Linked DNA regions of Sphaerotilus microaerophilus. The main gene of each other region encodes a partner of the protein of the gene in region 2 in a complex. Links are inferred from orthologs where the notes say so. Each region holds a gene or a part of one and is shown on either strand. Other genes may lie near its edges.

Region 1 (3,155 bases), 2.8 Mb from region 2 along the record:
CCGTCGCAGGCCGACTCGATCAGGTCCAGCACCCGCTCGAAGCCGGCCGACCCGCCGTAGTAGGGGTCGGGCACCTCGCGCAGGCTCAGTTGCGGCGCGAAGGTCATCAACAGGCGCAGGCGATGGTGGGCCTCGGCCGGGGCCGTCTCGCGCAGGTGGGCCAGGTTGTCCGCGTCCATCGCCAGCAGCAGGTCGAAGCGCTCGAAGTCCGCCGACTCGATGCGGCGCGCTCGCAGCCCGGTGAGGTCGTAGCCGCGCCGCGCCGCGTGCGCGATGCTGCGCTCGTCGGGCGGGTTGCGCGTGTGCCAGGCATGGGTGCCGGCGGAATCGATCTCGACCTGCGCGGCCAGGCCCGCGCGTGCGACGCGGTGGCGCAGCACCGCCTCGGCGGTGGGTGAGCGGCAGATGTTGCCCATGCAGACCATCAGAACCCGGGTGCGGGTCAGCTGGCTGGCGTTGGCGTCGTTGCCGGTGCTGGTGCTCATGCAGCGCTCCTGGGCACGAGGGTGGAGACGTTGTCCGCGCCGCTGGCGCCGAAGGCCTGTTCGCGCAGCAGGGCGAGTTGGTCGCGCACGCGAGCAGCCTTTTCGAATTCCAGGTTCTTGGCGTGTTCGAGCATCTGCTTCTCGAGCTGCTTGATGCGCTTGCCGAGGTCCTTCTCGGACAGTGCTTCGACCTCGGCGGCGGCTTCGAGTTGCTTCAATTCATCCTTGCCGGACTTCTCGCTGTAGACACCGTCGATCAGGTCCTTGATCTGCTTGCGGATGCCACGCGGCACGATGCCGTGCGCGGCGTTGTGGGCAATCTGTTTCTCGCGGCGGCGCCCAGTTTCGTCGATGGCGCGGCGCATCGAGTCGGTGATCCGGTCGGCGTAGAGGATGGCGCGGCCATTGACGTTGCGTGCCGCCCGGCCGATGGTCTGGATCAGGCTGCGCTCGGCGCGCAGGAAGCCTTCCTTGTCGGCGTCCAGGATGGCCACCAAGGACACCTCGGGGATGTCCAGCCCCTCGCGCAGCAGGTTGATGCCCACCAGCACGTCAAACGTCCCCAGGCGCAGGTCGCGCAGGATCTCCACGCGCTCCACGGTGTCGATGTCCGAGTGCAGGTAGCGCACCTTGACGCCGTTGTCGGCCAGGTAGTCGGTCAGCTGCTCGGCCATCCGCTTGGTCAGCGTGGTGATGAGCACCCGCTCGCCGATCTCCACGCGCAGGCGGATCTCGCCGAGCACGTCGTCCACCTGGTGGGTGGCCGGGCGCACCTCGACCTCGGGGTCGACCAGCCCGGTGGGCCGCACCAGCTGCTCGACCACCTGGCCGGCGTGGTTCTTCTCGTAATCGGCCGGCGTGGCCGAGACGAAGATGGCCTGGCGCATCTTGGTCTCGAACTCCTCGAAGCGCAGCGGCCGGTTGTCCATCGCGCTGGGCAGGCGAAAGCCAAACTCCACCAGCGTGGTCTTGCGCGCGCGGTCGCCGTTGTACATGCCGCCGAGCTGGCCGATCATCACGTGGCTCTCGTCCAGGAACATCAGCGCGTCGGGCGGCAGGTAGTCCACCAGCGTCGGTGGCGGGTCGCCCGGCTTGGCGCCCGAAAGGTGGCGGCTGTAGTTTTCGATGCCCTTGCAGTGGCCGACTTCCTGCAGCATCTCCAGGTCGAAGCGGGTGCGCTGCTCGATGCGCTGCGCCTCCACCAGCTTGCCCTGGCTGACGAACTCGGCGGTGCGCGTGCGCAGCTCCTCCTTGATGCCGTCGATGGCGGCCAGCACGCGCTCGCGCGGCGTCACGTAGTGGCTCGACGGGTAGATCGTGAAGCGCGGGATCTTCTGGCGGATGCGCCCGGTCAGCGGGTCCAGCAGCTGCAGCGACTCCACCTCGTCGTCGAACAGCTCGATGCGGATCGCCAGCTCCGAGTGCTCGGCCGGGAAGACGTCGATCGTGTCGCCGCGCACGCGGAAGGTGCCGCGCGAGAAGTCGGTCTCGTTGCGCGTGTACTGCATGCGGATGAGCTGGGCGATCACATCGCGCTGGCCGATCTGGTCGCCCACCCGCACGATGAAGCGCATCTGCGTGTAGTCCTCGGGCTTGCCGATGCCGTAGATCGCGCTCACCGTGGCGACGATGACGGTGTCGCGCCGCTCCAGCACGCTCTTGGTGGCGGACAGCCGCATCTGCTCGATGTGCTCGTTGATCGACGAGTCCTTCTCGATGAACAGGTCGCGCTGCGGCACGTAGGCCTCGGGCTGGTAGTAGTCGTAGTAGCTGACGAAGTACTCGACCGCGTTCTTCGGAAAGAACTCGCGGAACTCGCTGTACAGCTGCGCGGCCAGCGTCTTGTTGGGCGCGAAGACGATCGCCGGGCGGCCCAGCCGGGCGATCACGTTGGCCATCGTGAAGGTCTTGCCCGAGCCGGTCACGCCCAGCAGGGTCTGGTAGCTCAGGCCGTCGTGCACGCCCTCGACGAGCTGCTCGATCGCGGCGGGCTGGTCGCCCGCGGGCGGGTAGGGCTGGAAGAGCTGGAAGGGCGAATCCGGGTAGCTGACAAAGGTCCCAGCAGGTGCCTCGGCCGCCCCGACCGCCGCAGGTGCGGCACCGGCCTCGGCGGCGCTGCTGCCCGCTCCGGTCACCACATCCTCCCCCGGTCTGCCGCCCGGGCGGACCCTGCTCACCTTCTGTTTCGCCATGCCCACATCCGATGGCCCGTAAAATTCGGGCAATCGCACAGGTTACCTCAGGGGGCCTGCGGTTTCCAGCGCGCCCCCGCCGCTTCCTCCACCGACACGTCGAGTTCCTCCATGTCCCTCTTTTCCGCCGTCGAGATGGCTCCGCGCGACCCGATCCTGGGTCTGAACGAGCAATTTGCTGCCGACACCAACCCGGCCAAGGTCAACCTCGGCGTGGGCGTGTACTACGACGACAACGGCAAGCTGCCGCTGCTGAAGTGCGTGCTGGCCGCCGAGCAGCAGATGATCGCCACGCCGGCGGCGCGCGGTTACCTGCCGATCGACGGCATCGCCGCCTACGACCGTGCCGTGCAGGGTCTGGTCTTTGGCGCCGACAGCGAGATCCTGCGCGCCGGCCGCGTGGCCACCGTGCAGGCCCTGGGCGGCACCGGCGGCCTGAAGGTGGGCGCCGACTTCCTGAAGAAGGTCAACCCGACGG
Region 2 (3,264 bases):
GAGCGCGCCGACCAGCTGGCGCGCGCCTGGCTGTACGTGGCGCCGGAGGGCGATTCGCTCGACGCCCGCGGCGTGATCGAGGCGATGGCCACGGGCCTGCCCTGCGTGGCCCGCCCGGGCCCGGTGTGCGGCGAGCTGGTGATCGACCAGCTCTCGGGCTTCGTCTGCCCGCGCAACGAGGACCTGCTGCAGGGCATCGCTCGGCTGGTGGACGCACCCCAGCTGCGCCGCAGCATGGGCCACGCCGCCCGCGAGCGCGCGCTGCAGCGCTACAGCCGGCACCGTTTCCAGGCCTCGATGCTGCTGGCACACGGGTTGTCGCCCGCCTATGCACCGCGCCCGGTGGCCCCGCCACTGCTCACCGCCTATGCCTGATCAGGCCCGCCGCGAAAAATCCAGCGCCATCTGAAACAAACCGCCATCCCCCCGGGCCGCCAACACGCGGCCGGGCTCGGGATGGCTTTCGGTTTTTCGCTGCGGCGCAGCAAACCGGCAAAACAGACCGGCAAAGCAGACCGGAAAAATAGAATCGGCGGATGACGCACCCTGCCAGCCCGACCGAACACCGCCTGCTCGCCCACCTGAACCCGGAGCAGCTGGCCGCGGTGACCCTGCCGGCCGAGCCGGCGCTGATCCTGGCCGGCGCGGGCTCGGGCAAGACCCGGGTGCTGACCACCCGCATCGCCTGGCTGCTCTCCACCGGCCAGGTCAGCCCGGGTGGGCTGATGGCGGTGACCTTCACCAACAAGGCCGCCAAGGAAATGATCACGCGCCTGGGCGCGATGCTGCCCTTCAACGTGCGGGGCATGTGGATCGGCACCTTCCACGGCCTGTGCAATCGCTTCCTGCGCGCGCACTGGAAGCTCGCGAACCTGCCGCAGAGCTTCCAGATCCTCGACAGCGGCGACCAGCTCAGCGCCGTCAAGCGCATCATCAAGGCGATGAACCTGGACGAGGAGCGCTTCGTGCCCAAGCAGGTGACCTGGTTCATCGCCGGCAGCAAGGAAGACGGCCTGCGCCCGAAGGACATCGAGATCCGCGACGGCCAGACGCAGAAGCTGGCCGAGATCTACCAGGCCTACGAGGACCAGTGCCAGCGTGAGGGCGTGGTGGACTTCGGCGAGCTGATGCTGCGCACCTACGAGCTCATGCGCGACCACGCCGCCCTGCGTGAGCACTACCAGCAGCGCTTCCGCCACATCCTGGTTGACGAGTTCCAGGACACCAACAAGCTGCAGTACCTCTGGCTGAAGATCTTTGCCGGCCACGGCACGGACTCACCGAGCGCGGTGCTGGCGGTGGGCGACGACGACCAGAGCATCTACGCCTTCCGCGGTGCGCAGGTGGGCAACATGGCGGACTTCGAGCGCGAGTTCCGCGTGCGCCACCTCGTCAAGCTGGAGCGCAACTACCGCAGCTTCGGCCACATCCTGGACGCCGCCAACGCGCTGATCAGCCACAACAGCCGCCGCCTGGGCAAGGAGCTGCGCACCGAGGCGGGGCCGGGGGAGCCCATCCGCGTCTACGAGGCCACCAGCGACTTTGCCGACGCGCAGTGGCTGGTGGAAGAAGCCCAGCAGCTGCACCGCGCCGGCACCGCGCGCTCGGAGATCGCGGTGCTCTACCGCAGCAACGCGCAGTCGCGCGTGATCGAGTCGGCGCTGTTCAACGCCGGCGTGCCGTATCGTGTCTACGGCGGCCTGCGCTTCTTTGAGCGCGCCGAAATCAAGCACGCGCTGGCCTACCTGCGCCTGGTCGAGAACCCCAACGACGACACCAGCTTCCTGCGGGTGGTGAACTTCCCGGCGCGTGGCATCGGGGCGCGCTCGGTCGAGCAGTTGCAGGATGCCGCGCGCAGCAGCGCCCGCAGCCTGTACCAGAGTGTCGGCGCCGTGGGCGGCGCGGCCGGCAGCAAGCTGGGCGGCTTCGCCAAGCTGGTGGACGGCCTGCGTGAGGCCACCCGCGGGCTGACGCTGCGCGAGATCATCGAGCAGATGCTGGAGACCAGCGGGCTCGTCACCTTCTACCGCACCGAGAAGGAAGGCCAGGACCGCATCGAGAACCTGGAGGAACTGGTCAACGCGGCCGAGGCCTTCGTGACGCAGGAAGGCTTCGGCAAGGACGCGGTGGCGCTGCCGGTGGACGAGACCGCGCCGGGCACCATCGCCGCCGCGCGGCCGGGCGAGCCCGAGGCGCCCGCGCCGGTGGACCTGCAGCCCGACGCCGAGACCGGCGAGATCATGTCGCCGCTGGCGGCCTTCCTGACCCATGCCTCGCTGGAGGCCGGCGACAACCAGGCCCAGGCCGGCCAGGACGCCATCCAGCTGATGACGGTGCATGCCGCGAAGGGCCTGGAGTTCGACTGCGTGTTCATCACCGGGCTGGAAGAAGGCCTGTTCCCGCACGAGAACGCGGTCACCTCCGTCAACAGCAGCGGCGCCGACGGGCTGGAGGAGGAGCGCCGGCTGATGTACGTGGCGATCACCCGCGCCCGCCAGCGGCTCTACCTGAGCTTCTGCCAGACCCGCATGCTGCACGGGCAGACGCGCTACAACGTCAAGAGCCGCTTCCTGGAAGAGCTGCCCGAGGGCGGGCTGAAGTGGATCACGCCGCGCCAGCAGGGCTTTGGCTCCGGCTACGCGCAGCAATACCAGCAGGCCTGGCAGCGCGGCAGCGGGCTGTCGGGCGTGGTGGGCGCGGGCCGCAACTCAGGGTGGCAACCGCCGGCCGCCCCACCGCCGGCCTGGGCTGCGCCGGTGCCGGCTGCGATGTCCCAATCCGCCGCCAAGTCTGCCGGCCACGGCCTGCGCAGCGGGCAGAGCGTGTTCCACAACAAGTTCGGCGAGGGCGTGATCCTCACGCTCGAAGGCAAGGGCGAGGACGCGCGGGCGCAGATCAACTTCGGCCGCCACGGCACGAAGTGGCTCGCACTGGCGGTGGCCAAGCTCACGCCGATCGAGTGACACGACGCCCGCTGCGTCACCTGCCGCCTCACCTGCCGCGTCACCTGCCGCGCGGCCGGCCCCCCGAGGCAGGAGTCGGCACACCCTCGCTTGCAGGCAACAACCCGGGTCAACCGACCCGAATTGATCGATCGTAGCAATTCACTGACAAAAGACACATTACGATACATCCAGGCCGATCAGTCCCGCGTGCGCCTGCCGATAACCCGACAGACGCCGCCACGAGTAGGCCCCGACAGGGGGCCGACGGGGACGGTCGAGGTTCCTCAGATGGCAAGGCCGGATCCGGATGTATCCATGA

Evidence for each region.
Region 1: the proteins of NGK70_RS19240 (region 2) and uvrB are in contact, whole or in part, in a crystal structure (PDB 7EGT), measured with the Thermus thermophilus proteins. The link is inferred for Sphaerotilus microaerophilus from one-to-one orthologs. Residues at the interface, in WP_096412145.1 of Thermus thermophilus: His654, Arg656, Phe657, Gln666, Asp668, Glu669, Lys680, Arg681, Leu682, Ser683, Lys685, Tyr686, Ala687; in WP_096411307.1 of Thermus thermophilus: Glu23, Leu25, Arg26, Asp27, Gly28, Glu29, Arg30, Phe31, Arg55, Glu326, Asp327, Phe328, Glu379, Ser382, Gln383, His398, Gly400, Arg401.

What each region holds. Positions count from the first base shown.
Region 1 is NZ_AP025730.1:1,662,541-1,665,695, forward strand. The notes cover bases 80-3,009. They hold uvrB (excinuclease ABC subunit UvrB), read right to left. Parts: upstream 2,678-3,009; coding sequence 482-2,677; downstream 80-481. Other genes in these bases: NGK70_RS07375 (low molecular weight protein-tyrosine-phosphatase), read right to left, coding at 80-485; NGK70_RS07385 (amino acid aminotransferase), read left to right, coding at 2,789-3,009. In the rest of the region: more of NGK70_RS07375, read right to left, coding at 1-79; more of NGK70_RS07385, read left to right, coding at 3,010-3,155. UniProt on the Escherichia coli protein: The UvrABC repair system catalyzes the recognition and processing of DNA lesions. A damage recognition complex composed of 2 UvrA and 2 UvrB subunits scans DNA for abnormalities.
Region 2 is NZ_AP025730.1:4,508,213-4,511,476, forward strand. The notes cover bases 211-3,249. They hold NGK70_RS19240 (UvrD-helicase domain-containing protein), read left to right. Parts: upstream 211-536; coding sequence 537-2,963; downstream 2,964-3,249. Other genes in these bases: NGK70_RS19235 (glycosyltransferase), read left to right, coding at 211-375. In the rest of the region: more of NGK70_RS19235, read left to right, coding at 1-210; NGK70_RS19245 (glycosyltransferase family 2 protein), read left to right, coding at 3,261-3,264. UniProt on the Escherichia coli protein: A helicase with DNA-dependent ATPase activity. Unwinds DNA duplexes with 3'-5' polarity. Translocates on single-stranded DNA with 3'-5' polarity. Initiates unwinding more efficiently from a nicked substrate than double-stranded DNA.